Regions from separate parts of the Microbulbifer weihaiensis genome, predicted to be linked through region 1. Evidence: predicted binding sites of a transcription regulator. Region 1 holds the regulator's gene; each other region holds the start of a gene.
What was found. Region 1 encodes LexA, which represses DNA repair genes until DNA is damaged. Its sites were predicted from a motif close to ACTGTNTNTANANACAGT; they were not measured.
Positions count from the first base shown of each region.

Region 1 (7,658 bases):
TGCTGATCGCCGCTGTCGGTTTTGGTGTTACCGCCATCGCCCATGCTTTCGCGGACTTCCTGGCCCCCTGGTTCCAAACCAACGCTCCACAGCTGGCACGCTTCAGCTTCACCAGCCAGTTCTTCTGGCTGATCGTCATCGCGACCACCCTGGGTGTAGCCATGGCGTTTTCACCCGCCAAGAAACTCGAAGGCGCTGGAGCCTCCAAGGTGGGATCCGTCTTTATTTATTTCCTGGTGGCCACTATCGGCACCCACATGGATATCACGGCACTGAAGGAAAGCCCCGAGCTGTTTGTACTCGGTATTATCTGGATGGCCATCCATGCGGGATTGATGCTGCTGGTCGCCAAACTGATCAAGGCCCCGACCTTCTTTATGGCGGTTGGCAGCCAGGCCAACGTGGGTGGCGCTGCATCCGCGCCGGTGGTTGCGGCAGCCTTCCACCCGTCACTCGCCCCGGTCGGCGTACTGCTGGCAGTAATGGGGTATGCACTGGGAACCTACGCGGCCTGGTTCTGCGGACAGCTGCTCAGGATTGTCGGCGCGGGCTAACGCAGACAACCAAAAAAGCCCCATTAATGGCGATTGCATTCGCCATTAATGGGGCTTTTTTGTTGCTGGAATCACCCGGGAGAACAGCTCTACACCACAGCAATAGTACCGGCGTAAAGCAATTAAAACCTAACCGCCGGAGATATCTTATTGATACGGCCCCGGTAGAGCGATGTGAAACAGCTTTTGGAGGCCCGCTGCCAGGCCCGGAGGACTCACAGCGGATTGACCTAATGCAATATTATTCGCAAGGAACTACGTCTTCAGCCAAAAGGCCTTTATCGCCTTTCTGCATTTCGAATTCTACTGCCTGCCCTTCGTTCAAGGTTTTGTAACCATCCCCACGAATGCTGCGGTAGTGTACAAAAATATCTTCGGAACCCTCTGCACAGGTGATAAAACCATAACCCCGGGCATTGTTGAACCACTTCACGGTACCCGTAACGCGATCACTCATTAAGCCAACCTCATTATTGTTATTGCGCCAGTCTCTATTGTGGACGGTGCGCCTACCCCAATTTCAGCGACATCAAATGCCGCAATCTCGAAGTACCTGACCAATGGGCCAAGTCCCTACCGATTCTTAGATAAAACTGCGCCAGTGTCTAGGGATGAACGCGAATTTAATATTAATTCTCGCGCCCAGTGCGCAACATATCACCGAATATATGTGCTGTATTCCATAAATATGACCATTTGGCACCGAAAACCCCCGCGCGACTTACCTGCCATTAGCGCAAATGATCGCTTTCCTGCGCGCGCTCCAGAGACAATTGCGGCATGTCCGCGATATGCAAAGTCGACGTCGGGAATGCACAGGACGCGCCGTGATCTTCAACAATCTGTAACACCCTTAACAAAACGTCCTGCTTGATTTCATGGTAGCGAATCCAGTCAGTTGTTTTGGTAAACGTGTAGATAAAGAAATCCAACGACGAGGGCGCGAAAGAATTGAAATTCACGATCAATGTCTGGTTGGTATCGATTTCCGGGTGCTGAAGCAGCATCTCTTTAACCGCTTTGACGATTGGCGCCATCAACTTCGCATCGTCGTAGCGAATACCCACCGTCTCATAAATACGCCGGTTCAGCATTCGCGACGGGTTCTCTACGGAAATCTGGGTAAACACGGCGTTTGGGATATATAGCGGGCGCTTATCAAACGTCCGGATCCGGGTGAGCCGCCAACCGATATCTTCAACCGTACCTTCAATTTCCTTATCGGGCGAGCGCACCCAATCACCGACCGCAAACGGGCGATCGAGATAAATCATCAGGCCACCAAAAAAGTTGGCCAGCAGATCCTTGGCGGCAAAGCCGATGGCCAGGCCACCGATACCGCCCATCGCCAACACACCGCTGACGCTATACCCGAGGCTTTGCATGATCACCATTGCCGCGGTAATCATGATCGAGGCGCGCACCAGCTTGCCGATCGCGCGCACGGTAGTAGCGTCAATTGGCTTGCGCATAAAGCGGGGGTCAGCGAGGTTTACCTCAACGGCCTTGGCGAACCGCAGCGCGAACCAGGTAATCACAACGACGAAAGCAACGGCCCTGGGGTTGCCGGCCAGCCAGGTAAATACCTCGGCGTCCGTCGCGGAACCAGCCCTCGCTGCAGCCGCCGTCAAACCCATCAGCCAGATCAGAACAGAACCCGGGGGATTGATCGAGCCCACGAGGGCATCGTCCCAGGGGTTTACCGTGCGCTCAGCCCTGACCTGAAGCCGGCTGACAAACAATCCCAGTAACCAGGAAGCCAGTGCAGTTACAAGTACGATCAGGAATACTTCGGCAATCCAGAAGCGGTCATCCCCCAACAGGCCCTGCAAAAATCCTTTAACTGATTCCACACAACACTCCGTCTCTACATCTTATTGAATTTCATTGCACATCAAGGCCGTGCGGTAAACGCCGCCTGCGAGGTTCGGGTCCGCACCTTACATCCAGGACGCGAGCCACTGGCGCGTTTCCTGCCAGCGGGGTGATCGCTCCAGTTCCGCCCAGGACGTTATCGTCGGCTTGCCACGCATCCGCGCGAGGCGTCGACTGGACTCTGGATCAGGCTCAAACCCTTCAAGCGCCGCCAGGACCTGCTTTGCACCCTCGCGATTATTACAAACAACCCCCATATCGCAACCGGCCGCCATCGCCGCGCGAATCCGCTCACTGTAGCCGCCGGCAGCACCGGCGCCCTCCATCGTCAGGTCATCACTGAAAATGACACCATCAAATCCCAACCTGCCACGCAGAATGTCCTGCAGCCAAAACCGGGAAAAGCCGACCGAGCGCTCGTCGACCTGCGCAAAGCGGATATGCGCGGGCATGATGGCTTCAAGCTCACCGGCAGCAATACCCTGGGCAAAGGGCTGGCAATCAGTGGCCAGTACTTCTTCGAGCGCACGCTGATCCACCGGTAGCTCTTCGTGGCTGTCTTCGCGAACCTGGCCGTGCCCGGGAAAATGTTTTCCGGTGGTGGCCATTCCCGCTTCGTGCATGCCCGCCATAAACGGACGCGCTTTTTCGAAGAGCTGCAACGGGTCACAGGCAAAACTGCGGTCACCGACAATGCGACAGAAATCGTCGTCAGCATCCAGCACCGGCGCAAAACTGAAGTCCACACCTACCGCCAGCAGCTCGGCTGCCAGCAGCCAGCCAACATCCCGCAAGCGCTGTGCATCTGCCTGCGCACTCAACGCCTGCATCGAGGGAATACGGGTAAACTCGTCGCGGAAGCGCTGTACACGCCCCCCCTCCTGATCCACGGCAAGAAGGATTTCGGGACGCACCGCCCGGATCTCACCAACCAAGGCTTCAAGCTGGGCGCGGTCGCGATAGTTGCGTGCGAAAAAAATCAGTCCACCGACCAAAGGGTGTTGCAGAAGTTCGCGATCCTCATCAGAGAGCACCAGCCCTTCGACGTCGATCATCACTGGTCCGATCTGGGCCGACATGTGTATACCTCCTGGAAATAACACAAAGGCAAGCTACTCCCGTAGCTCGCCCTGCGATGATATATGGAATACGCGACAGATCTTGTGACGGCCGCACACTGGAGATTATTGCGGCCCGGTCAACAACGCGGTCGCAGCAGGAGCCAAACGGGCGAGAGTCTCTTCGAGGCTGCTTTCGGCTCCGAAATCCTCTCTCAGGATAGCCTCGATGGCGTCAAAGCTCGAAAGCGAAAAGATTGTGGCGCCCAGCATGAAATAAAGCCGCCAGTAGAAAGTAACCGGGTCGATCCCAGGCAGCGCCTCCCTTAGCAGCCCGGCAAAACGGCGGTATGTGGATCCGTAGCGCAACACGATGAATCGACGCATATGCCCCTGCGACTGGGTATAGGCGAGACCTAGCAGACGCATAAACCGCTTTGGATCCCTGCCCTCGTTTGCCAGCCCGGCCAGCGCCACGCTGTACAGGCTCTGTAGCAGGTCATCTACCTGTAACTCGCCATCCTGGCTCGCACGCCGGCTGAGTTCTCGGTCCAGATGCTCCGTAAAAGGTGTAAGAAAGCGCTCAAACACCGCCTGAATAAGTTCTTTTTTCGAACCAAAGTGATAGTTCACCGCTGCCAGGTTTACCCCGGCGGTGCTGGTGATCGTGCGTAACGACGTCTCGGTAAATCCGCGTTCGGCGAACAGCACCTCTGCGGCGTCCAGAATGCGACCGACTGTATCTGGCTGACTCATGCCAATTCAAACCATTAATTTAAACGCTTGTTTAACACACGAGACTAGCACAGTCGGCGGCAAATGGAACAACCTCGCATCAGGCAGCTACCCCATACCCCGCAATCCCGCGGCCTGCGCGCCATCCTGCGCCTGCCGCAAAGCGGATCCATTGAACTACCGGGCTGCCGACAACAACACTAGATTGCCTACGAGAGATCAAAAATTTCGCAACAGGAGGGCATGCGCATGGCCAGAATTGCCCCGGAAATCGGTAGCTGGTTCGAGAACTTTGATACCGGCGACCTTTTTGAGGTGGTCGCGGTGGACTATCAGGGTCACAGCATCGAAATACAGTATCTCGACGGCACCGTCGACGAAATCGAGTTTGACAGCTGGCCTCAACTGCCAGTGATAGGCGCTGCTCCTCCTGAGGACGCCAATGCCGGTTACGGGCGTTTAGCGGAGGAAATGCAGGATGCGGAAGACGGGGGTTACCGAAGCCCGGTGCTTTCGCCGGCACAGAATGCCGTTGACCGGCTGGAGGGGGATAGCTTTTCCGGCACTGATGAAGGTTACTGATCACAGCCAACTGGCAACGGATTGGAATGCGCTCACGCTCACCTCACCCTGACGTGCGCGCAACATTAGGCTGCATCAGGGCGTTTCATTGCGCTCTCGAATATATTCGATAATGATTTCCGCTGCTTCATCGACCGTATCAACCAGCCGAAAAAGATTGAGATCCGAGGCATCGATACACTGCCGTTCAAGTACCGTGTTCATCAGCCAGTCCACCAGGCCTGCCCAATAGCGCTTGCCCACCAGCACAATCGGAAACCGAAAGACTTTCTTTGTCTGCACGAGTGTCAGCGCTTCAAACAACTCGTCCATTGTGCCGTAACCACCGGGCAGCGCGATAAAGCCCACAGCGTGCTTTACGAACATGAATTTTCGGACGAAGAAATAGCGAAAGTGCAAACTGATATCTAGGTAGGCATTGGGATATTGCTCGAAGGGCAATTCGATATTCAGGCCAATGGAAGAGCCCGATTCCGGAAATGCACCTCGATTACACGCTTCCATCAAACCGGGGCCACCGCCGGTTATCACCGGAATACCCTCACTGGACAGCAGCTCGCCAAGACGCACGGCCTGTTGGTACTCGGGACTATCTTCCGGGAACCGTGCACTGCCAAAAACGGTGACTGCCCCCTTGAGGCTGATCAAGCGCTCAATGCCATCGACAAGTTCCGATTGAATACGCAGCACTCGCCACGCCTCCGGCATTTTTGCATCCAGCATATGCCTTCTCCTTATTCAAACAACGCGGTTTAATTTACCGAGCCGGTCCCGGGAAAATGCGCCGAAGGCACTTAGCACGCAGTGCTGTACACCCACGACATCTGAGCGGACACGGGATATTTTCCGGCGGTACTGGTTCCTGTCTTTTCGTTACCTCCATTCAATTCGCGCTGCATCAGGCAGCAAAAAGTTTTCAGCGACACCCCAAGTTTAGCAGCCCTTTTAGCGCCCACCGTGAAAGATTGCGCTACCCCTAAATCTGTATATAATCACAGCAACTGTATAAAAATACAGACAACAGGAATGCCCATGACAAATCTCACTGCTCGCCAGGCTCAGGTTCTGGATCTGATCAAGTCCTATCTGGATGAAACAGGCTACCCACCAACCCGGGCCGAAATCGCCCAGGAGCTGGGTTTTCGCTCACCCAATGCTGCGGAAGAACACCTGAAGGCCCTTGCAAGAAAAGGCGCAATCGAAATGGTGGCCGGAGCATCCCGGGGTATTCGAATCCCGGATCACCATACTGGGCTGCCAGTGGTTGGGCGCGTAGCCGCGGGCAATCCAATACTCGCGGAAGAGAACATCGAAGAGTACTGTGAGATACCTGCGGAATTCTTTCACCCGCCAGCAGACTACCTGCTGCGAGTGCACGGGATGAGCATGAAAGACGCGGGCATTCTGGACGGGGATTTACTCGCAGTGCAGCGCACTGACAACATCCGCAATGGTCAGATTGTTGTTGCCCGAATTGATGACGAGGTTACCGTGAAGCGCTTCCGCCGCCGCGGCAACCAGGCGACGGTTCAGCTGCTGCCTGAGAATGCGGAGTTTGATGTTATCCAGGTGGATATGCGCGACAAGAATTTTGCCATCGAAGGGCTGGCTGTTGGGGTTATCCGCCAACACGCGGACTGATCCGACCTACCCCACCTGGCAGTCATGCATAAAAAAACAGGGCCCGATGGGCCCTGTTTTTTTATGTGCGGCAGCAAGCTGCCGCCAATGGTCGCAGAATTCAGTGGATCGTGTGTTCGGTGAGATCCACGTCCTCTTCTTCAAAGGGCTCAGGCTCCAGCTCATTCAAATCCTGAACGGCTTCGATACCGGCCTCGAGCATCGCGCGGGCGATGGCGACCTTGTGCTCGCGCAGGAAGTGCAGGCTCTCCTCTGAGAAATGAATGCGTACCAGCGGGTCTTCCTTGTGGCCGGCACGGCGCAGCGCCACATCGCCATTGGACAACTCGATGATTTCAAAGGTCTCAGAGGACATTCACTTCTCCAGTTACAGCGGGATTTGCGCGCAGTGTAACACAGCTGCCCACGATTACCCCGCTACCACTCCTGCCCCTGGGCACGCTGGCGAGCAATCAGCTCGCTAAGCGAACGGCACCAAAAGGTTAATTTTTGAGCACCCAGGGTATCTACCCGCGGCTCATCCAGCTGCGCCAGAGGAATCAGGGAGGCCGCTGCAGCGCCACCGGCTTTACCGACATCTGCCAACGGGTTCTGGGCGGAAAGCCGCCAGAGCCCCTTCCACGCCCAAGCCATCCCATATAACCAGCTGTCCGGGTTTTCTTCCAACCCGACCAGTTCATCGATTTCCGCACTGGTTTTCTGCCGTGCCTCGGCCAACTTCTTCAGCGCTCGGGCACTTTCCGGCTCAGCGCCCAGCCCCAGCTGGTGGGCCTGCTCGCCGAGGAACGCCCGGTAGGCCCGCCACAGGTGAAGCAGAGCCCCTTCAAGCAGTGCCGTTTCCGCAAGGGGGGGCGCATCCGCACGCGCCCCACCGGATACCACTTCAAGCAACAGCTGGCCTTTCCGCAGCGCAGAAGCCACGCTGCCGGTATAGGGGTTACTCATCAACTTTTGCTACCGGTCGGACGCTTCTTTGCGGGTGCCTTTTTCGCTGCGGCCTTTTTCTTGGCCGCCGGCTTCTTCTTGGCCGGCGCCTCTACCTGCCACTTCCCGGCGGTGTAAAACGCCTTCCAGCCCGTTGCTTTGCCGTCTTCTTCAGACTGCACGTACTGCTCCTGGGTTTTGCGGCTAAAGCGCACCACCGTGTCCCGACCCTCGTCGTCTTCCACCGGCGCGGAGAACAGGAAGCTGTACTTGGGATCAATCTCGTCCT
Region 1 is NZ_JBLWFL010000006.1:82,782-90,439, reverse strand. Features, by position in the region: gene ACNKU7_RS08600 (DUF819 family protein) at 1-554, shown strand, start outside; gene ACNKU7_RS08595 (cold-shock protein) at 796-1,011, opposite strand; gene ACNKU7_RS08590 (mechanosensitive ion channel family protein) at 1,286-2,407, opposite strand; gene nagZ (beta-N-acetylhexosaminidase) at 2,495-3,508, opposite strand; gene ACNKU7_RS08580 (TetR/AcrR family transcriptional regulator) at 3,614-4,243, opposite strand; gene ACNKU7_RS08575 (DUF6763 family protein) at 4,472-4,804, shown strand; gene ACNKU7_RS08570 (LOG family protein) at 4,880-5,527, opposite strand; gene lexA (transcriptional repressor LexA) at 5,837-6,445, shown strand; gene ACNKU7_RS08560 (hypothetical protein) at 6,546-6,800, opposite strand; gene ACNKU7_RS08555 (DUF6586 family protein) at 6,863-7,390, opposite strand; gene topA (type I DNA topoisomerase) at 7,390-7,658, opposite strand, start outside.

Region 2 (7,658 bases), on a different contig from region 1:
CAAGTACAACGGGTGTTAGCAAGACGACCGCTATCACCGCGGCCACCAGAATGATCAACAAAACCAGCAGCGCATCATCTTTCGATTTCTTTCTGGCCATCCGCTCCCCCGAGAAATTTTCTATGGCTAGTATCGTTATTGTTATTCAACTGAACATCCTGATCGGAATTTACTTTGGGAAATGGAAGTTCCACACGCGCAGATATCCCTGTACCCACCAGGCCAGCTGAAAAGCTGATTCCTCGCCGCCCAAACGTTACCCCTACGCCCCTGCCACGCACAGAGAGCGAGAGAGACCTGCGAGAAACGTTCAGGTATATGAGTCCAGGTATCAGCGGCAACCTGCGGTAAAAATTTAACCGCACCATCAGCTACCGACCACTTTAACTGGATCAGGGCGCGCTAAGCTCTCTCCGCCCTCAGCATCCACACTCTCCGCCGGCCCATGCAGCAGTTCCCATACCCGCATCAACGAATAGGCGTAAAGAACAAAGATAAAACCGAACGCGATATTGAGGTTAAAGACAAGCTTTAAAATGGTGTCAAATGGTTCCGGGAATATACCGGCCAGGGAGTCCAGACCAGACTGAAATGACAGATATATACCGCAAAGATCCCGATCAAAAAAACTGATCACCGAGGACCAGATCGACACATCATTGAGGAAAAATACAACGCCCGAGTACAAAAACCCGATAATCAACCCGTGCTTAAACAGGGTTACGCGTAACACCTGACTAAGCTGTCGCTGGTTTGCAGACTTATTCCAATACAACATGCATGCCGCCAACATGACGAAAAGATAGGAAGACACTATCAGTGCAGCATTATGCTTTACCGGACAGGCCAACCCCCACCCCAGCATATAAAAAGCACAAACAGAGCCTGCAGTTTTCAGCATTACACCAAGACTGGGAAAAGACAGGTCACTCTCTTCAGAGTCGTAGAAAGTTGAAATGAGTTGATACTTTGCAAAGAAGATTGGCGTTAGAAATATTGCCGCCAGAAACACGGTAGCTGTGCCGAACAACACTGGCCAAAACTGCAGTGCGTATACGCCGGCGATCACAAGCACCAGAGCCGGAGCGGACCAAGCGCGTGCCCGCAACCAACTAATGAATTCACCAGAGTATTCTTGCCAATGCTTTATCACAGTGACTCCACCCTATTTTTTATAATTATTTTTTGAGGCCAGCCACCGATGAAAGATGATATTGGCGCCAATTCCCTCAACGATATCAGGTTTGTTTTTGTGATGGAATTCTCAGAAGTATTTTTTTCATTTTTGCCCGACCTGAGAACAGATTGCTCAGTAAATGCGCACCTCCACCGAAATTGCATCCGATACGGATACGCAGCGATAGCAAAATTGAAACCACTGAAGCTCAGCTACTTTCCTGCGGCAACCCTCACCTCCGCTCTCTGTAAAGGCTCTCCGTTCAGGCTGGGCGCAAACAGAAGACTCTTACTGATTTCGGGTAAACCACCCACAAAAGACATCAAGCCGCCTGGAACAAGACCACTCGGGTTAAAAAGGTAATTACTCAAGAGATCTGGCTTAGATCTGAGCAGGGGAAATATCGGAGGGGCGTACGGAAGGGATGGACTCAAAACGCGCTGGTGCGAGTTGATCGAACCGCGATGGCTCTCACCCGCCTACAGCGCAGACAAACAAAAAAACTTTATAAATCAGCTGCTTACATTGATACCGGAATGCCACCTTGTTCAAATGCGTAAAACTCTCATCCCAGATTGTGTAGCAATTTGCCCCCGTTAACCAGAGACGCTCTCGGCGCACTAGCTCGACAGCCCTATGCATGCGCGACAGGTAGCGCTTTGAAGTCGGCGGTGAAATCTTGTGAGAGAAACGCCCGCTGCATTTCCCAGTCGGACGACAAGCGGGCACTACCAAGAACGACCTTCCCCCTACCAAACCGCTCATTGATTAGAGCAAGGCATTCAGACACCACTCCATCGTCCCGGTGTCCAGAACTCGCGAACAGGTCATTCTGCACTTCCGACTCAACCTCAAGTGACGACAACATAATTGATGCCCTCCGGTACTCATAGTGCTCACCGAATACATCTCGAAGACAACCTCGAGCGGCCCCCACAAGTACTTGGGGAGTATTAGTCGCCGGTCGCAACTCAGTGTGTGCAGAGACCTCACGCCACTCTTTTCCTTGTGCTCGCCTCTGAACAGACACAACCAACCTCCCCGCCACACCCTGCTGAACTCTAAGCTTTTCACTTGCGAGCAATACATGGTTGGCCACAGCGGCCATCAGAGCATCGAAGTCTTGCAGCAACTTGCCGAATGTCCGACCAGAAACTATTTCATTCTTGGCTTGATCCATCGGGGTAAGCTCTATGCAAGGTGTGCCCTGTAACTCCCTGACGGTGCGCTCAAGAGTCACACCGAACGCCTTCCGTATGGTCGGCAAGTGTGCGTTGGAAAGCTCCCAGGCAGTCCCAATGCCCATAGCTTCGAGTCGCTTCGACAATCGCCGCCCAACACCCCAGACTTCACCGACCGGCAACTGCATCAAAAGTTGTTGTCGATGATACTCACTACCGATCTGTAGCACTCCTCCAGGCACACCCAGCGTCTTCGCAAAGTGATTCGCGGCCTTCGCCAACGTTCTCGTAGGGGCGATTCCAGCGCAGCATGGCATGGACGTCCACTGGCGCACGGAGGCCACCAGCCGTTGACAATGCAATGCTAGCCGTTCACCAAAGCCGTGGAAGTGCAGGAAGCTCTCATCAATGCTGTACTGCTCAACGTCAGGGCAGAACTGCTCCAGCGACGACACGAATCGGCAGGACATGTCATGGTAAAGGGTGTAGTTACTGCTTCGAGCAACCACTCCTCGCTCACGGAATAACTGCCTCACCTCGAAGACAGGAACCCCCATCTTCACCCCCATTGCTTTAACCTCCGCACACCTAGCGATCACACAGCCGTCGTTGTTGGAATAGACGGCGACGGGCTTGTGTCGGAGGCTTGGGTCGAAGGTTCTCTCGGAGGACACATAGAAGTTGTTTACATCGACAAGAGCGACCTGATTGGCCTGTAAATCCCAGCGCTTCATGCTGCCCCCCGATGGCGAGTGAGGCTGGCGATCACCACTCCATCCAAGTCAAATTGTGGAGCTCGCTCCAGAACGATGTCGGGATAGTCCGTATTACCTGCCACCAAGCGAACTGGCTTGGTTCGGTACTGCTTAACCAGGAAGCCGTCGGCACATCCCGCAATAACAATGTCACCGTCATGCAGATCACAGCTACGGTCGACAACCAAAAGGCTACCGTGGTGAATTCCGTGATCACTCATCGAGCGCCCCTCTGCTTTCACCAGGTAAGTCGCAAAGGGGCGCCGGATTAACCAGTCATGGACAGATTGAGGCTTGGGGCTGGGATCAGGCCGGCGACGATACAGGCGGATCGTAGCGGCAACCACGACGCCTATATCAGACTCAGGCGTCTGCTCACAAGGCCAATCCAGTAACTCGTCCATGTCCGCAATCCAGAGCTGGTCTCCAGCTACGGGTCGCATGGCCAAGTCCAACATGAGGTATGTACGGCCATCACTCCCCCAAGGGGACAACTGGCAAGCTGCACGTGTCGGCCAGAGCCAGTCGTCCAAGACCAAGGGCTTGGCAGAATAGGCAGCGGCTGGAGATGGAAATCCAGCTGAGACAGCGACAGGCAGGAAAGGTACGGGAATTGGCGCTACTGTATTCATATACAGTATTCTGGGCAAGCTACGAACTTCGGTCAACACTCTTGTATGAGCAGAACTGACTGGACTTTAGTCGGTACGGTTCCCTTGAGTTCAGAATGAGCTTCAAGCAACGAGCGGCACAGCCTCCGACGAATAAGAAAGACAACGATGCACGGATTTATTTCTACATGGAGGAGATATACGGCCTCTCACCAGACACCTAAAGCGACCTACCCACCCTCATTGGAGTGGAGATACGGCGTCACAAGACACGTTTTCATGCCCGATATCTCTACTTCAGGAGACCAGTCAGCGCTATACTTCCCACGACAAATCAACCCGCTGCAGCGCCGCTGTACGCACTCCCGATGAAAAACCTTCAAGATGTCTTCCTGGAGTTTGTTAACGAACAGCATCGTTTCTGGGGCAAGCTTCAGTGTAAGTATCAATACTCGTTCCCCGACCTAGAAGTATCGGCTAACGGAGATAACCTATATTGCACCCTCACCTTTAACTCAGATAGGCACTATTGCTGCTGGGCCCAAAGCTGTCATATCGGCTTTCGGTATGAGCATTACTGGGAAGAATTCAGGGAGCTACTCTCTAAAGCCGCCATGAACCCTTCAAGGCTTTGCCTGCATGTAAAGGTAAAGATATCTGCTGGAGCGACCTTCGCCAATCGTAACTGCTGCCGGCAAGATAAATTTGGTTATGATGCTCCGTTTTCTGCACTCAAGCTGCACTACGAAGACACAATTCAAGAAGCACCTACTTTCGACGAATTCATCAACGACGGGGCAGTAGATATCAGCAGCCCATTGCGCGACTGCTTCCATGACTTTAATGATCATCACGAAACTTTAGAGCAAAGACACGGAATCAAACTAAAACCCTCGCTCTATGAAACCTCAGGTGCCATCAAAGGACATACCATCTGGATTAGGCGCAGGCTGTTGTCATCCGGTGATTTCGACGATCCAGAGATACACTTCCATACCAACTTGGACATGGGTGTTGAATACTGGGATTACTTAAGATGGGTTCTGGAAACACACCAAGTTGAACTACCTCGTAGACTCAAGGTTATCTGGGAACAGATCACCGAGGCAGGAGCTACCTTCTACTCAGGATGGCCTTGGAGCTCAACGGAAACCTTTCGGGAATGGATGCTGATGTGGGAAGAGATACCGGACCAGCCTGAGCCAGAGGGGGTAGATACATCATATCCATCGCCGCTGGGCTAAGTTGCTGAGCGCATGCTTCAGGCTCAGGCGCTCAGTGTCGATGAACTCCTCAAAGTGCCCAGTGCAGGAGCCGCAATGAAAAGAGAGTTAACCGGTTTGATACGCCGCAATGCACTCGCCATTGGACTGTACCAAGCGCTTGCTGACTTTTTTCCTCTGTCCCATAGGAAAAATTCCAAGAAGACTGGTGTCGCCGCTTATCTCGCTATGAACGTAAGATGACGGAATTCAAAAAACGTTTCGGCGATTTACGAGTATCGAGAAAGCCTTTTCTCGGCAAAACTTCGGAGTGGAAACACGGGAGGGATGGACTCAAAACACGCTTCAGCGTGTTTTGACCCTGCGGGCTCGGCTGGCGCCTCGGTCTCAACTCGCGGTGCGAGCTGATCGAACCGCGAGGGTTCTCACCCGCCCACAGCGCGGACAAACAAAAAAGCCCAGCATATAGCTGGGCTTTTTTGTTTATTGGCGGTGAGGGAGGGATTCGAACCCTCGATACGTTTCCGTATACACACTTTCCAGGCGTGCTCCTTCGGCCACTCGGACACCTCACCAAATTGTATTGCGTTAGCGACGGAGTTTTTTCGAGCTTCCCGTCCACACGCCTGCGTGCTCGTCGGCTTTTTGCCTTGCTAATCAGTAACATAGCGCCCCGATCAGCGAGCGCGCACTTTACAAAAAGCCGACGGGGGTTGCAAGCGAAAAACGAAAAAAAATACGCCAGTCGTTCGCCGAGTGTGAAATCACGCCCCTTTCCATTCGGCAAAATAATCTTCAACGGCGAGTTCGGGTGCCGGTCTCGGGGCTTTCTGGGGGGTGCCCATGTAGATGAAGCCGCTTATTTCTTCATTGTCGGCCAGGCCGAGGGCGTCGGCGACTTGCCGGTTCTCTGCCAGCGCGCCGGTGCGCCAGTATGCGCCCACGCCTTCGGCAAACGCGGCTGTCAGCATGGCCTGCACTGCGCCGGCAGTCGACATGCGCTGCTCATTGAAGGGGACTTTCGGGTGCTCCTGCAGGCGGGTTACGGCCACTACGATCAGGGGCGCCCGCAGCGGCATAGCGAGCGTGCGCTCACGCTGGGACTCGGGCAGCGCTGCGCCGGATTCCTGCTCAGTGGCGCGGAGATAGATTTCGCCCAACCGGTCACGCGCTTCGCCTTCGACCACAAGGAAGCGCCACGGGCGCAGGTTGCCGTGATCCGCTGCGCGCAGGGCGGCGCGGAAAATATTCTCACGCTGCGCGGCATCTGGCGGCGGATCTGCCAAAACACCTATCGAAACCCGGTTGTGCAATGCCGCCAGCGCGTCCATGTTCTACTCCTGTTTTTAACTGCCCAGTCACCGCAGCCGATTTGTGCGGTGGTACTCAATAGCGGGGATTTTAACTCAATTCCCGCAACTTCCGGCCTGCACATGCGTACCAATTGAAACCAGTTTCTAAGAAGGCGTCGCTTTCCCATCCCTACAAGGGTAAACTTTGCGCCTGTCCGTGACGCATGCCACTAAATGATTAAAAAAAGCGGCGCGGAAGGCGGCAAAGCTGTCCGCCGCTGACAAATAAAGAAATGCATGACCGCAAAGTTGCTCACTGAATCCGGCAAGTTTGCGACCGGGGTGCCGGGTGACTTCCGCCCTGTTCCAGCCCGCTGTTTTATACCGAATATAAAGAAACCAGTTGATGCAGAATCTGGCCGCAGAAACCAAAGGGCGCGATACGGAATCCCGTTACCCGCTCTACTTTCGTACACTGATCTGTTTTGCCGCGTCAGGAACGCTGCTGAACACCATCAACTGGTCGTCGCTGCCGGGCGATGGCTCACTGTTGCAGCTGGCCATGGCCGCCCTGCTGCTGGCCTACATCCCCATCGCTTATCAGATTACTCGCCGCAGCCTGCCAGATAACGCGGAGCAGGTACGGCGCTGGCTCGCGTTTGGCGATGCCCTGCTCATCGGCATGGCGATGGCACTGTCCAATTTCAGCCTGCTGCCCAGCCTGCTGTTTCTCACCATGGTGCAGTTCAATGCCCTGACCCAGGGCGGTGGCCGCTGCTGGTTTGAGCACAACACCGCGATGCTGATCGGTGTGGGACTCGGCTACGTTATGCACCGCCCGGCGCTGGTGGTGAATGCCGACCTGAATATCAGCGCGGCAAGCCTCATTGGTGTATTCACCTACTTCTGCGCGTATGCGTTCTATACCCACAAGCAAATCGCAAAACTGAAAGCGTCCAACGAGCAGCTCCAGCAGGAACAGCGCATCGCCAACCTGGCCAGCTACAAGCTGTCGCGCTACCTACCCAAGCGCCTGTGGCGCGCGGTCACCACCGGCAAGGAAAAGGAGATCGTCACCGAGCGCAAGCTGCTCACGGTATTTTTCTCCGACATCAAGGATTTCAGCCAGCTCACCGAAGAGATGGAGGCCGAGACCCTTACCCGACTGCTGAACAGCTACCTGACGGAAATGTCCCGCATCGTGGCGCACTACGGCGGCACCATCGACAAGTTCATCGGCGATGCGGTGATGGTGGTGTTTGGCGATGACCAAAGCAAAGGGCCAAAGTCAGATGCGCTGCGCTGCGTGGCGATGGCTCTGGCGATGCGCAAGCGCGTCAGTGAGATGATGCAGGAGTGGTACGACCAGGGGATCTCCCACCCTCTGCAGATCCGCATGGGCATCAATACCGGCTACTG
Region 2 is NZ_JBLWFL010000008.1:177,522-185,179, forward strand. Features, by position in the region: gene ACNKU7_RS12095 (hypothetical protein) at 1-100, opposite strand, end outside; gene ACNKU7_RS12100 (DUF4236 domain-containing protein) at 75-368, opposite strand; gene ACNKU7_RS12105 (hypothetical protein) at 368-1,153, opposite strand; gene ACNKU7_RS12110 (Y-family DNA polymerase) at 1,812-3,092, opposite strand; gene ACNKU7_RS12115 (LexA family protein) at 3,089-3,517, opposite strand; gene ACNKU7_RS12120 (hypothetical protein) at 4,093-4,968, shown strand; gene ACNKU7_RS12125 (hypothetical protein) at 5,044-5,190, shown strand; tRNA gene ACNKU7_RS12130 (tRNA-Ser) at 5,435-5,522, opposite strand; gene ACNKU7_RS12135 (nitroreductase family protein) at 5,712-6,278, opposite strand; gene ACNKU7_RS12140 (adenylate/guanylate cyclase domain-containing protein) at 6,646-7,658, shown strand, end outside.
Region 2: the regulator LexA is predicted to act here: its motif matches at 3,735-3,752, upstream of ACNKU7_RS12115 (LexA family protein).

Region 3 (7,658 bases), on a different contig from region 1:
CTGCCTTTGTGCTTCTGCCAGGCGGTTTTTCTCTTGAATGGCAGTACATCTCCCATACGGGGTCTCCATTATATGTGGAAGTCCAAGCAAGCCCGGCGTGAAACAAAGCTTACATTAACCCAGCGAGTATAAATGAACTTTGCTCACATCAACTTTCTCGCTGAAAGAGCATCGTCTGCAACACCCCGTCCCTACGAACCCAACCATGATGAAGCGCGGCAGCAATATGCAATAGCACTAGCCCGATAAGCCCCAACGCGATCAGCCCGTGTAATTCGCGCAATAGACCATAGCTATCAAGGCTTATGGGTAATACCGGCGGCAGGGAAAACAGGCCAAAAAATTCAACAGGCCGGCCCGCCGAATTTTGCATCAGGTAACCACTGATGGGTAGCGCAATCATGGCCGCATACAGCAACAGATGGCTGATCCTGGCAATAAAACGCTGAATACCGGAAAGCTCGGTGGGCAGCTCGGGAGGCCTAACACTTAACCGCACAGCAACTCGAAACAATACCGCAATAAATGCGACAACCCCGAATGATTTGTGCAGCGCCAGCAGGGTGAGCTGCCAGGGTTCCAGGCTGCGCACCATGAGTAAACCGACAAATAGCATGGAAAGTAATAGTGCCGCCATTCCCCAGTGCAGCACCCGGGCACTCAAACTGTAGTATTTGATACTGTTTTCCGGGTAAGGCATCAGCTGTCCTCCTGCGACGCACTTCTCCAGTGCTCTATAGCGCGGCGGCGGTAAGACTCCGCGTAAGCGGCCGAACGCGCGCGCAGGATAGGATCCCCAGTAGCCGCCATTCCCTCTGGCAGAACAAGCGGGTCAAAGCTGATCGCATTACAGCTGCCACTGGTTTGCGGCATCGCATCCGTAATGATCACCTTGCCGGCGACCAGTTGCTGCCGCGTTTCCGGCCAGGGCTGCGAGGGGTCGTTTTCATCATCCTCGGCATCCGCCAAGGTGAACACCAGATCAAACGTTACTGGCCCACGCTCAAGGCGACGAAAAAACTCTTGATGCAGGGCATCCTTCCCGTCTCCAGCGCTGGTCGCCGATTCCTCTTGCCCTGCTTTACCCGGACGTGCCTCCCAGCGGACAGCACGACGCTTTCCCTCACCGTCCACCAAGTAAAACGCATTGATACTGTGATAGGTTTCCGTGGCCAGGCTGCCGCTGGGCCTGTAGTCGGCAGCCCAGGTGGTGAACGCCTTGCTTTCCGGGTGTTCGGCGAAGAATTTCTGTATTTTTTTCGGATCCCGCTTTCCCGTCTTTTCATCCGGTGCCAGGGCGGTCAGCTGCTGGAAGAAATCCTGCGGATTACGCACGGCCATCACCGGAGGCGTATTCATCGCCGTACGCCAGACGTCCCCAGCATCAACGGCAAGGCTCAGAGCCAGGCTGCGCACGGGGGCTTTTAGATCCGGAGCTGTCGGGTCATTGCCGGCCACGGAAAAGCGGCCAATCAGCGGAGTGGTACGCCCCGAGAACACGCTCGCCGTTGTGTAAGGCTGTAACGCGCCATCGGACACAAACGTCCCACTGACACAAAACCCTTTGGCGTGGGCGCGACGAAATCCCGCATGGATCGTTTTGCCCTGCTGCAGATTGACAAACTCTTGTGCCGTAACAACGCTACTGCCAAACCCGCCCGCGGCGTAGATGAACGCTCCCGCCAGTCCTCCCACAACCCCTGCCAGCGGGAGATATCGCTTGGCAAAGTAGACCAGGCCACCCTTGTTCATTGCACCTCCGTAATCACCCAAGAAGTATCTTCAATTCAAGATAAAGGACTGGTATCTTGAATTCAAGATTAATTACCTTTGCGTCGATATGAACAACCTGGATCATATTCAGAAGCTCTGGGCAGAGCAGATGCCAGAACTTAACACCGCGGCAATGGCACTGATAGGCCGCCTGCAGCTTGTGAACAAGCACATGACTCAGGCAATGTCGCAGACGTTCCGCCGTTACGGCCTGACCGACGCCGCCTTCGATGTACTGGCTACGCTGCTACGCAGCGGACCACCACACACACTGACGCCGACACAGTTACTGGAACAGTTACTGGTAACCTCAGGTTCAATGACCAGCCGCCTGAACTCCCTGGAAAAACAGGGTCTAATACGGCGTGAAGTGGGGATTACAGACAAGCGGAGCAGGCAGGTCGCACTGACCAGGAAGGGACACACGCTCATCAGGAAGGTGATGGCACACCACGTGGCCACACAGGATCAACTTCTGAGCGTATTCAACGAAGATGAGAAAGCGCGGTTGGTAGAACTGCTGCAATGTTACCTGACGCGCACCTCGGCCGGTGATTGAGGCGGGGAGCTTTATACTTCAGCTCCCGCTGCATGCGCGGAGGCCCAGGCCCACTGAAAATTGAAACCACCCAGCCAACCGGTGACATCCAGCACCTCGCCGATAAAGTACAGGCCCGGCTGTTTCATACTCTCCATGCTGCGGGAAGACACTTCATTGGTATCCACTCCGCCCAGGGTAACTTCTGCGGTGCGATAGCCTTCCGTGCCTTCCGGTATCACCGACCAGTACTGCAGTTTTTGCCCGGCATCCTGTATGGCCGCGTCGCTGTACTGTTTGAGGGGTTTACTTTCCAGTGCATTTTTCTGCAGGAAAAACTGCACCAGTTTTTTACTCCAGAGCTCGCCCAGTGCGGTATGCAGGTAGCTCTCCGGTTTTTTCCCGCGTTGCTCCCGCAACCATTCAGCCAGATCCATGCCCGGCGCCAGGTCAAACTCGACCTTTTTACCCTCGCGCCAGTAGCTGGAAATCTGTAAAACCGCCGGTCCGGAAAGGCCCTTATGCGTAAACAGCATCTGCTCGTGAAAATGCCCTTGCTCACAGCCGGCATTTACCGCCAGCGAGGTACCGGGCAGTTCTTTCTGCCGTTCCAGCGCGCGCTTGTTCAGGGTAAAGGGCACCAGCGCCGGGCGGGTGGGAATGATGTTGTGGCCGAACTGCCGCGCGATCTCGTAGCCGAAACCGGTGGCACCCATGGTCGGGATCGACAGACCGCCGGTAGCGACCACCAACGATTGACACACGACCTTACCGAGTGAGGTATGCACCTCAAAGCCCTTGCCGGCATTTTCTTCATCGAGCGGTTCGATACGCTGGATTTCACAGCGGGTACGGATCTGGGCCTTGGCCTCGCGGCACTCGCTCAGCAACAGGTCGACAATATCCCGCGACTTGTTGTCGCAGAACAGCTGGCCGAGGGTTTTCTCGTGGTAGGGAATTCCGTGTTTTTCCACCAGGGCGATGAAATCCCACTGGGTATAGCGGGCGAGGGCGGATTTACAGAAATGCGGGTTTTCGCTGTAGAAATTGTCCGGCGCGGTGTACAGGTTGGTGAAGTTGCAGCGGCCGCCACCGGACATCAGGATCTTCTTGCCGACTTTGTTGGCATGGTCCAGCACCAGCACGCTGCGTCCACGCTTGCCCGCCACCGCCGCACACATCAGGCCGGCGGCGCCGGCGCCGATGATCAGCACATCGGCCTGGGCGGGAAAATCAGTCATGGCAAAAAAATTTCAGAATAGAACGATCAGGTCTTGGGCAGGGTCACGCCGCGCTGGCCCTGGTACTTGCCGCCGCGGTCCTTGTAGGACACATCACAGATCTCGTCAGACTCGAAGAACAGCATCTGCGCCACACCTTCATTAGCGTAGATCTTGGCCGGCAGGTTCGTGGTATTGGAAAACTCCAGGGTGACATGCCCTTCCCACTCCGGCTCCAGCGGGGTCACGTTGACGATGATGCCACAGCGGGCATAGGTGGACTTGCCCAGGCAGATGGTCAGTACAGAGCGCGGGATACGGAAATACTCGACCGTACGCGCCAAAGCGAAGGAGTTGGGCGGAATAACGCAGTAATCGCCAGTCACATCCACAAAGCTGTCTTCGTCAAAGGCTTTCGGATCCACAGTCGCCGAATGCACATTGGTGAAGATCTTGAACTCACTGGCACAGCGCACATCGTAACCGTAACTGGATGTGCCGTAGGAAATCAGTCGGTCACCCCCGGCGCCATGGCGCACCTGACCCGGCTCGAATGGCTCGATCATGCCTTCGTTTTCAGCCATACGACGAATCCACTTATCGGATTTGATACTCACCCTGTCCCCTCGCTTGTTCAAAACTGCCGGTCAATAAAGAGGCCGAATCATAGCCGGTTTGCCCTGTGCAAAAAAGTGCCAATGAACCTGGTACGGTCTTGCCGCCCCCGAACAACTACTGTATAAATTGCCAGTAGATACTGTATGGATACCCAGTTAACCACTCCCAGGGAGCAAGCAGACCGTGAACAGTGCCGAAAACTTCATGCAAAACAAGCAGTTAAGTACACAGGCCGGCAGTCAGCCAGCACAGCCTCAGCCCCTGCAACAGCTGCTGACCCGCCCGGATATCTGGCAACTGGCCACCCAGCAGCGCCGCCCCCGCACCGGGATCGAGACCGGTTACCGCGGGCTGGATGCCCTGCTCGCCAGTCGCGGCTGGCCCCGCGGCGCCACCAGTGAACTGTTGGTAGACAAGGCCGGTATCGGTGAAATGTCGCTGCTACTGCCCACCCTCGCGGAGATGACCCGCCAGGGGCGCATGGTGATACTGGTCAACCCGCCCCATATTCCCTACGCACCGGCACTGGTTCAGGCCGGCGTGCAGCTGGAGAAGTTACTCATCGTTCACCCCAGGGGGCAGCGCGACCAGCTTTGGACGGCGGAGCAGTCACTGCAGTCCGGCGCCTGTGGTGCCCTGGTCAGCTGGCAGGGCAACGAGACACCTGCAGACAAAGACCTGCGCCGCCTGCAACTGGCCGCCCGCGAAGGCGACGGCCTGCACTTCCACTTCCGTCCCGGCTCAAGCGCCGCCACCCCTTCTCCCGCAGCTTTGCGCCTGCACCTGCAGGGCGATGGCGAGCAACTGGCAGTGCACCTGCTCAAGCAGCTGAACGGAAAGTCCGGCCAGCGTATTCATCTGGCCCGCCGCGCCGACCTGGTGCGGCGCGACCAGCCACTGCACTAACCCCCCGCTTCAGGAAGGAGTTCCCCATGCTCTGGCTCTGCATACAGTTTCCCAAACTGCCTCTGGAGGCGCTCACCCGCGCGCGCAAGCAGGGCGAAGACACGCCACTGGCGGTGGCAGAGAAGAACCTGATCGTGGAGTCCAACCCCGCCGCCGCGGCGCGCAATGTCACTGCTGGCCTCAGTATCGCCACCGCCTGTGCCTATTGTCCGGCGCTGGAATTACTCGAACGGGATCTGGAGCGGGAAGCCCAGCTGCTGCAACAGCTGGCCCAGTGGGGCTACAGTTTCACCCCGCTGGTTTCCCCCCGGGCCAGTACCGATAGCAACCGGAAAACAGAGCAGGGAGAAAGCAGCCCCGCCTGCCTGTATCTGGAGCTCAGCGGCAGCCTCAAGGCGCGCGGTGGCCTCGCCAACCTGCTGTACCAGCTGCGCAAAGAGCTGCACAAAATGCGCATTCAACATTTTATGGGAATAGGCCACAGCCCCTGCGCCGCGCACCTGCTAAGCCAGCTGCCGGAGCATCGCCAGTGGTTGGCCGAGACCAAAACACCGCCGACCCCACAGCAGTGGCGCCAGTGGATCAGCTTTGCCCCCAGCAAACTGCTCGACTGCAACAACAAAGCCATCGCCAAACTCTATGCCAGTGGGATCAAGCGGGTGAGCCAGCTGCTGGCCATACCCCTGTCGGAAGTCGGCAATCGCTTCGGGCGTAATTTCATCGACTACCTGGCACGCCTCAACGGCACCCGTCCGGATCCGGTACCCACTTACGAGCCGCCACCAGAGTTTCACAGCGAACTCTTTTTCCCCAGCCCGCTGGATAACAGTGAGCAGCTGCTGTTTCCCGCCGGGCGCCTGGTGCGCGAACTCTGCCGGCAACTTCAGCGGCGCCAGCTCTACAGCCAGCAGTTGTCCTGGGTACTGGACTACGGCAGCCGCGGCAAGCAACAGGTCAACGTGGACGTTTCCCGCCCACTGTTCGATCCGCAACGGCTGATTGCCCTCACTAAATTACAGCTGGAGCGGGTAGAGTTGAAAGAACCGGTCCAGACGCTCGCCCTGCGCTGCCACCAGCTGCGGCCACTGGAGGCACAGGCCCTGCGCGAGGATTTTTTCGATGAAGGCAGCAAGCTGCACGAGAGCTACCAGCTGATCGACAAGCTCAAGGCCCGCCTCGGCCACGAAGCGCTCTCGGGTGTGACGCTTAAGGAAAGCTACCTGCCTGAGCAGGCCTGGGCCAGTGCCGACAGCCTTACCCTGCACAGCAAGCCACGCGGCCACCAGCTCCACCCGGTGAATGCACCCCGCCCAAGCTGGCTATTGCCGAGGCCGGAGAGAATCCAGCAGCAGGAACACAAGCTGTTTTACGACGGCGAGCTGCAGTTGCTGCAGGGCCCGGAACGCATCGACGGCTACTGGTGGCAACACCGCCGCCACGCCCGCGACTACTACATTGCCCGCGGCAACCAGGGCAGCCTGTACTGGGTATTCCAGGATCTGACCTCTGAGGACTGGTTTCTGCATGGTGTCTATTCATAACCAAAGGCAACCTTGCGTTTACCTCCTTGCCAGCAAACGCAATGGCACCCTTTACACGGGAGTCACATCCAACCTTGTACAGCGGATCTGGCAGCATAAGGAAGGTGTAGCTGAAGGTTTTACGCAGAGGTACAACGTGAAAATGCTGGTCTGGTATGAATTACACCACACAATGGAAAGTGCCATTCAGAGAGAAAAAGCAATTAAAAAATGGCACAGGGCCTGGAAGCGGGCACTGATCGAAAGTAGTAACTCCAGCTGGAATGACTTGTACTCCGAAATACTCCAGTAACAACAAGCACCCCGTCACCCCGGACTCGATCCGGGATCCAGCAACAGGAACACAACGAAACCACAGCACTCTAACTCTGGATACCGGCCTACGCCGGTATGACGCTAATTGCTCACAATGGTATACCCCAAACCACCAGAGCCCCGTCATCCCGGACTCGATCCGGGATCCAGCAACAGGAGTACAACGAAACCACAGCACTCCATTCCTGGATACCGGCATACGCCGGTATGACGAGTGAACGAAAACACCGGTATGCAGTACGCCGAGCTTTTTTGCCAAAGCAACTTTTCTTTTCTCCAGGGCGCTTCGCACCCACAAGAGCTGGTCGCAACTGCCAGTGAGCTTGGCTACCAAGCCCTTGCGATTACCGACGAGTGCTCCATGGCCGGTGTAGTTCGCGCCTACAGTGAACTGGAAAAGCTCAAAGCCACCGGCAGCCGGCTCAAGCTGATCTGCGGCAGTTTTTTTCGGTTGCAGGAAGACGGCCAGCAGCTGGTCTTATTGGCCCAGCACAAAACGGCTTACAGCGAAATCTGCCAGCTGATATCCCACTCGCGCCTGCGCTGTGAAAAGGGCAGCTACCACACCCGGCTGCAAGATGTGATTCGCTTCTGCACAAGTGCGCTTTGCCTGTGGATACCCGGCGATGAAATTGCCGATATCCCCGCAGCACTTCAGGCGCACTTCCGCTGCAGGCTGTGGATTGCTCTCCGCAACACCATATCTCCCGGGCAAAATCTGCAACACCAGAAACTCCTTGCCCTCGC
Region 3 is NZ_JBLWFL010000013.1:151,790-159,447, reverse strand. Features, by position in the region: gene ACNKU7_RS14530 (hypothetical protein) at 1-56, opposite strand, end outside; gene ACNKU7_RS14525 (cytochrome b) at 149-700, opposite strand; gene ACNKU7_RS14520 (catalase family peroxidase) at 700-1,752, opposite strand; gene ACNKU7_RS14515 (MarR family winged helix-turn-helix transcriptional regulator) at 1,841-2,332, shown strand; gene ACNKU7_RS14510 (BaiN/RdsA family NAD(P)/FAD-dependent oxidoreductase) at 2,344-3,552, opposite strand; gene dcd (dCTP deaminase) at 3,579-4,148, opposite strand; gene imuA (translesion DNA synthesis-associated protein ImuA) at 4,333-5,055, shown strand; gene ACNKU7_RS14495 (Y-family DNA polymerase) at 5,082-6,596, shown strand; gene ACNKU7_RS14490 (GIY-YIG nuclease family protein) at 6,580-6,888, shown strand; gene ACNKU7_RS14485 (error-prone DNA polymerase) at 7,144-7,658, shown strand, end outside.
Region 3: the regulator LexA is predicted to act here: its motif matches at 4,288-4,305, upstream of imuA (translesion DNA synthesis-associated protein ImuA).

Region 4 (7,658 bases), on a different contig from region 1:
TCAGAGCCGGGCGGGCCACCGGGCACATCTTCGCCATGGTCGTAGAAAATTTCGGAGCTGGGGCCACAGGGACCGGTATCCCCCATCTGCCAGAAGTTGTCCTCATCGAGACGCGAGAAACGATCCGCACTAACGCCGACTTCCTTCAGCCAGATATCCGCCGCCTCATCGTCACTGATATGTACGGTTACCCAAAGACGCTCTTTCGGCAGACCGAGCACCTCGGTCAGGAACTGCCAGGCAAACTGGATCGCTTCACGCTTGAAGTAGTCGCCAAAGCTGAAGTTACCCAGCATTTCAAAGAAGGTGTGGTGACGGGCGGTGTAGCCGACATTTTCCAGGTCGTTGTGTTTACCGCCTGCGCGCACACAACGCTGTGAGCTGGTGGCACGCACGTATGGACGCGGATCCTGCCCAAGGAACGTATCCTTGAACTGAACCATGCCCGCATTGGTAAACATCAGGGTCGGGTCGTTACCGGGAACCAGCGAGCTGGACGGCACCCGAGTGTGGTCCTGCTCGGCAAAATAATTAAGAAATGCTTCGCGTATCTGTGCGCTCTTCATCCAGCCAAATTCCACTTCGTCAGTTAAAACACGCGGCAGCGACCCTCGCCACTGCCAAATTCCTATTCTGGCAGCCCCTGTGCCAGGTCAGCTTCGCGCATTTTGCGCTGAGCCAATAAATGAATGTGCAGGTGAAACACTGTCTGCCCTGCACCGCGGCCATTATTGATGACCAACCTGAAACCGTCTTGCAGCCCCAACCGCCTGGCGAGTTCAGAGGCGACCCACAGCAAGTGACCGAGCAATGGCGCATCTTCTTTTTGCGCGTCAGCCAGGCTTACCAGCGGCTCGCGGGGAATGATCAGTAAATGAGTGGGTGCCTGGGGGGATCGGTCCTCGATAACGATGCACTGCTCATCTTCGAAAATCCGCTTTGCCGGAAGCTCTCCAGCAATGATCTGACTAAACACACTGGTTTTGGCCATAGGTCACCCAATTTGTCACCGGAATCCATTTCGCCCGACAGGGGTAGGCAGTTAGTAACGGGATGTTACTTGTCCAGCTTTTCCTCAGCGGTGAGTTGACGCGCTTCCGATTCAAGCATCACCGGAATCCCGTCCCTGACCGGGTAAGCCAGGCCACTGGCCTTGCACACAAGCTCCTGGGTTTCCTCGCGGTATTCCAAAGGCGCCTTGCTGACCGGACAAACCAGCAGGCTCAGTAATTTCTTGTCCATGACTCACTCTGCTCCAGCCCGAGCCCCTGAACAACCGGGCTACCGGGTTAAAAATGACCGCGTATGGTACAACGCTTTAATGGGGTTTTCACGAAGGCTGAAGCAATTACCCAAATAGTCTGCGCAGGGCGACCAGACCGGCGAGTCATGGGCCTGCCGATATCAGGCCAAATCCCGTTTCGTCCCGGACACCGGAGCGCAGGGTACAGTTACCGTAGCGCCCGGGACTAGAAAGACCGGCAGGCGTCAACCGCCCTCCCCCATCCGCGCAACAGCTGCTCGCGCTGCGCGCCACTCATCTGCGGGAGGAAGTCCTGCTCTATCTCCCGAAGGGATTCAGGCAGCGTATCCCCGGACCAGATACCGGCCCCCAGCCCAGCCAGCAATGCCGCGCCCACGGCGGTGGACTCGATTTGGCGGGGACGCTCGACCCGGATCGAAGAAATATCCGCCTGAAACTGCATCAGGAAATTGTTCGCACTGGCGCCACCATCGACGCGCAGGCAGGTCAGTTCAACGCCTAGTGCCGTCCCCATAAGCGCAATCAGCTCGTGACTCTGATAGGCGATGGACTCCAGTGTGGCGCGGACAATCTCAGCGCGACCGGCACCCCGGGTCAGGCCAAACACCGAACCCCGCGCAGCGGCATCCCAGTGCGGCGCGCCAAGACCGCTGAAGGCCGGCACCAGGTACACACCGCGGGTATTCGGCACGCTGTGGGCCAGCTGCTCTGAGTCAGCGGCCTGCTGGATCAGCCCCAGGTCGTCGCGCAGCCACTGCACTGCGGCCCCACCGTTAAATACGGATCCCTCTACCGCGTATACCGGTTGGCCGGAAGCATCACAGGCAACGGTCGCCAACAGCCCGGCGGGAATCTGGGGTCTCTGATCTCCTGCCATCGCCAGCATGAAGCAGCCGGTGCCGTAGGTATTCTTGACCGACCCCGGGTACACACAGCCCTGACCAAACATTGCGGCCTGCTGATCCCCGGCGACGCCGGTTATGGGAATTTCACCCCCCAGAAACGCGTCCGGATCCGTCATCGCAAACAAGCCTGCTGACGGTCGTATTTCAGGCAGCAGCGCCGACGGGCACTCGAACAGCGCTGACAGCTCGGCATCCCAACCCCGGCGCTCGATATCGTACAGCAGTGTCCGCGACGCATTGGTGTGATCCGTGAGGTGCGCGCGCCCGCCACTCATCTTCCAGATCAGCCAACTGTCGATAGTGCCGAAGCACAGATCCCCGGCAAGGGCACGGCGATGGAGCTCGGGGTTCTGGCGGAATATCCACTGCAATTTGCTCCCGGAGAAGTAGGCATCCAGCACCAGTCCTGTCTTTTGACGAATCCATGCGGCCTTACCGGCTGCACGCAGCTCATCGCAAATACCAGCAGAGCGACGGCATTGCCAGACAATTGCACGGCATACCGGCTCGCCGCTCGCCCTGTCCCACAGAACCGTGGTTTCGCGCTGGTTGGTAATGCCGATTGCGCTGAGATCCGCAGCCGTGATTCCCGCACGCTGTAGCGCTGCCGCGCAGACTTTTCGCGTAACCTGCCAGATTTCTTCCGCGTCGTGCTCGACCCAGCCTGGGTGCGGATAATACTGTGGGAACTCAGAGTAGCTGCGACCGCACAGCTGACCGGAATGGTCGAATACAAACGCGGTGGTGCCAGTAGTACCCTGGTCAATGGAGAGAATCATGCGGAGTGCCTGCTATTTATTCTATTTGGCAGGCGGAAGCCGGACTTCCGCCATCTGCACGTAGAATATAGTCACAGGCGCCAGACGGGGCCAGTGCCAGCGGCATAGCCCGGCTTAACGTGTTTTAGCGTCCTCGGACTGCCGATCCAGCTCTTCAATGGCATAACGCACAGCGTCACCCGAAAAGCCCCGGTAAGCCAGGTAGCGCTGCCGGCGAGCACGCTCTTTCTGCTGCTGATCCCTGGGCAGCGCATCACTGACCGGGCGCCGGAACTTGCGTAGCAGCTGATCTGCCGCAAGCTCGAACCAGTCAACCTCCTGCGCCAACTGCTCCATGCTCTCCTGTACCAGGCTATTGCCGATTCCGCGCAACTGCAGCTCCTGACGAATGCGCAGGGGACCCTGCCCACGCTGCACCCGGGAGCGCGCAAAGACTTCAGCAAACCGCTGATCGGATTGGTAATTCAGCGCCTGCAAACGCTCAAGCACCGATTCAAAGTCGGCATCGGGGAACTTTGAAACGAGCTTTTGACGCAACTCGTGGCAGGAATGCTCGCGCCGCGACAACAGGTCGATTGCCGCCGTGAACAGCGCCTGACTGGTCTGACTTCTGTCAGTTACTTGCGAATCGGGAAGGTCTGCGGGAGAGTCTCCCGGGGGGGCAGCTTCCTGCCCTCCCGGGGTGTCGGTGAGAAAAGACAATGTTAGTCTTCCAGAGATTCCGCGGCTTCCGGCTGTACCGGCGCCAGTTCACCCAGTAGCTGGGCGCGCAACTGGCCTTCAATCTCGTTGCGGATATCAACATTCTCTTTCAGGAATTTGACCGCGTTGGCCTTACCCTGGCCAATCTTGTCGCCTTTGTAGCTGTACCATGCGCCCGCCTTGTCGATCAGACCCAGCTTTACGCCGTAGTCGATGATTTCGCCCAGCATGTTGGTACCTTCACCGTACATGATCTGGAACTCCGCCTGCTTGAACGGCGGCGCCACTTTGTTCTTCACAACTTTGACGCGGGTTTCGTTACCCACCACTTCGTCGCCTTCTTTGACGGAACCGATACGACGGATATCCAGGCGTACAGAAGAGTAGAACTTGAGCGCGTTACCACCGGTAGTCGTCTCCGGGGAGCCAAACATGACACCGATCTTCATACGGATCTGGTTAATGAATACGCACAGTGTATTGGTGTTCTTGATGTTACCGGTCAGCTTGCGCAGTGCCTGGGACATCAGGCGCGCCTGCAGGCCAACGTGGGAGTCACCCATCTCGCCTTCAATCTCCGCACGGGGCGTCAGGGCAGCAACGGAGTCTACAACCAGCACATCTACCGCGCCGGAGCGCACCAGCATGTCTGCAACTTCGAGGGCCTGCTCACCGGTATCCGGCTGGGAGACGATCAGTTCATCGACGTTTACACCCAGCTTCTCGGCGTAGATCGGGTCGAGTGCGTGTTCAGCATCCACGAAGGCACAGGTGCCGCCCTTGCGCTGGGCCTCGGCAATAACCTGGAGGGTCAGTGTGGTTTTACCGGAAGATTCAGGGCCATAGATTTCAACGATTCGACCGCGCGGCAGACCGCCAATACCCAAGGCTACGTCCAGACCCAGGGAGCCGGTGGAGATGGCCGGGATGGGCTCGCGCCCCTTTTCCCCCATCCGCATAACGGTGCCCTTGCCGAACTGGCGCTCGATTTGAGACAGCGCCGCCTGTAAAGCCTTGTCTTTATTGGAATCCATGACCTTTCCCGTGTACTTGAAGATTGGTGATGGGGCGGAAGCTTAGAGAAAAATTACTGTATAAGCAACCAGTAATCGGGAATTGGCACCGAGCCGTGCGCGCCGGCGGAAACAGAACCCGTCATTCATGCTCTGCCACAATCGCCAGCAGGCCTTTCAGGGCCTCGACAACGGTCTGCGCCTGGATTTCCGCCCGCTCACCGGCGAAGTGCATACACTGGGCATTGATGGTTACGGGCTCCTGCCCCTCCCCGTGCGCCCAGGCAATCCAGACGGTGCCGACGGGCTTGTCTTCACTGCCGCCATCTGGCCCAGCGATCCCGCTGACAGCCACGGAAAGATTGGCGTCCAGGCGGTTCAACACCCCCATGGCCATCTGCCTTACCACCGGCTCGCTGACCGCACCGAACTCATCGAGGTCTTTCTGATCCACCCCAAGGAGATCGCGTTTGATGCGGTTGGCATAACTGACAATGCCCCCTTCAAACCAGTTGGACGCCCCCGCCACCGACGTAATCGCCGCAGCGATGGCGCCGCCGGTACAAGATTCTGCTGTCGTAACCTGCCAGCCCAATGATTGCAACGCGGCCCCCAGCCGGGTGGCCAGGGCCGCGATTTCCTTTTCCAGAGACACTGCCGTTCCTTTACCAGACATCACTATGGGCGCAAGGATAGCGCCCCAACCGACGGTCAGGCAAAAACCCCGGATGCCTGTCGAGATGGAAGCTCGCCATTCCGGCGCGGTGAGTTCCGTATATGTAGAGGCAGGAATCAGTACGCAAAAAATGGGGCCCTATGGGCCCCAAAACCAATTCCACGAATAGAGACCTCAGAATTGGAGGTACAAGGTGAATTGACTCCGCTAAGAGTCAGCGCCTGTATCGCTTCAAACCCGCCCTCTTCCAGAAACAAGTTATCGCAAAAAATACAGACGGAAAGAATATATTATTCCCAAAGAGGTAATTCAACCGGAATATAGTATCGAATGCACAGTTGGCGTAATTATTCCTGTCGGCGGAAAATATCGACCGCGCGGCGACTGCGGTCAAACATGCCTTTTGCCTGCTCATCCCGCTGCGACATCAAAATAAAAAGCATGTCCGTCACCATGAACTGCGCTGTACGCCCGAGGATCGAGGAACTGCGCGCTTCGGATTCGTTCGCGACACAAAAAAGCTTCACCGACGCGAGCTCCGTCAGCGGATTTCTCGTATAGCGGGTGAGGGAAATGATTTCCGCGCCCTGGGCGGAGGCGGTTTCGGCCACCCGGATGACATCCTGGGTCAGGCCCGATTCGGAAATGGCGAGCACCAGATCACCGCTACCGAGCGTTGCGGCGTTCGCGACCTGTACATGGGTATCACTCTCCGCGATCACGGATTTCCCCAACTTCATCAGTTTGAACGCCAGGTCTTTGGCAACGAGAGAAGAGGCGCCCACCCCTGCCAAAACGATACGCCCGGCAGAGTTGAGTTTGTCGACCGCTTCGAGCAACACCGCCTCCGGATTGATCAGCAGCGTCTCGTTCAGGGCCAGATTCTTTCGCGCAATCAACTTCTGGGCCACGGTGTTAACGTCGTCATCGCTGCATATATCGCCGTGAATGGCCTGCGGCAGCATAGCCGTGCGCGCTACCGACTCGGTCAGTGAGAGTTTGAATTCCGAGTAGCCCCGATAGCCGAGCTTCTGGCTGAACTTCACCACACTCGATTGCGACACGCCGATTCTTTCTGCAAGGCGCTTCGAGGAGTGACTTCTGACGGCATCGACATTATCAAGCAGGTAGTCGGCAATACGCCGCTCATGATTCGACATGCCATTGCGCATTGCACGAATTTTCGCCAACGACCCCATCTTTCCCCCTCTCCCCGAATACACCTGGTGGTATGGCGGCAAACACCGCGTCTCAATGACTGCGCCAAGAGAAATGCTTTGCGCACCCAAGGAATAAATGATAACAATATAATGACAATCTAAGAATAATTTAGTTAACCCGCTTGCTGCGAGCGGGTTACCGCCGGAAGAGCACCCAACAAGATGGAACTGCAGTTTACCGCGCTGGACTGGGCAATCTTTGCAACTTATGCCGCCATCGTCGCCGGCTCGGGCTACTATTTCAGCCGGGTTAAGGCCAACGACAGCCGCGATTACTTTCTTGCCAAAAACGCCATGCCCATGTGGATGGTGGCGATCTCAACGCTGGCTACCGTTCAGTCCGCAGCCACCTTTCTCGGCGGCCCCGACCTGGGGTACCGCGGCGACCTGACCTACCTGTTCACCAACCTCGGCGCCGTCATCGCCGCGGTGATTGTTGCACGTACACTCATCCCCCGCTTTTACGCCAGCCGCGTCACCACCGTCTATGAGTTGCTGCAGACACGGTTTGGGCAATCCGCCAAGCACGCGGCGGGCACCATCTACCTGCTGGGCCGCGTCTTTGCCAGCGGTGCGCGGCTTTACATGGCCGGCATTGCGGTCTCCATGATCCTGTTCAACGACATCGCGGCCGGCCACGTCATCACGGCCACGCTGCTTCTCGCAATCGTCGGGCTGTTCCAGACCCTGATCGGCGGTGTGCGATCCGTGATCCAGAGCGACGTACTGCAGTGCGCCGTGTATGTTACCGCTGCCATCGCGGTAGTGTCCGTCCTGCTTTGGCAAATTCCCGTCGATATGGGCGACATCGTCACGGCACTTGCGGCCCCCGGCGAAGGACAGCCATCAAAACTTACCCTGATCGATACCAGCTGGAATCTCGCCGACCCATTCAATATCTGGGCAACGTTGACCGGGTTTGTGCTGCTGAACATCGCAGCATTCGGCCTGGATCAGGATGTTACCCAGCGCCTGCTTACCTGCAAGACACCACGCGACGGTGCCCGCGCGGTATTGTTTTCGGTGATTCTTGTCGTGCCGGTAATGGCAATTTTCATGGGCATCGGCCTGCTGCTGTACATCTTTTACCAGAAGACCG
Region 4 is NZ_JBLWFL010000005.1:6,364-14,021, forward strand. Features, by position in the region: gene alaS (alanine--tRNA ligase) at 1-566, opposite strand, end outside; gene ACNKU7_RS06405 (histidine triad nucleotide-binding protein) at 629-991, opposite strand; gene ACNKU7_RS06410 (Trm112 family protein) at 1,057-1,242, opposite strand; gene glpK (glycerol kinase GlpK) at 1,470-2,948, opposite strand; gene ACNKU7_RS06420 (regulatory protein RecX) at 3,063-3,650, opposite strand; gene recA (recombinase RecA) at 3,653-4,684, opposite strand; gene ACNKU7_RS06430 (CinA family protein) at 4,806-5,318, opposite strand; gene ACNKU7_RS06435 (MurR/RpiR family transcriptional regulator) at 5,687-6,538, opposite strand; gene ACNKU7_RS06440 (sodium:solute symporter) at 6,722-7,658, shown strand, end outside.
Region 4: the regulator LexA is predicted to act here: its motif matches at 4,740-4,757, upstream of recA (recombinase RecA).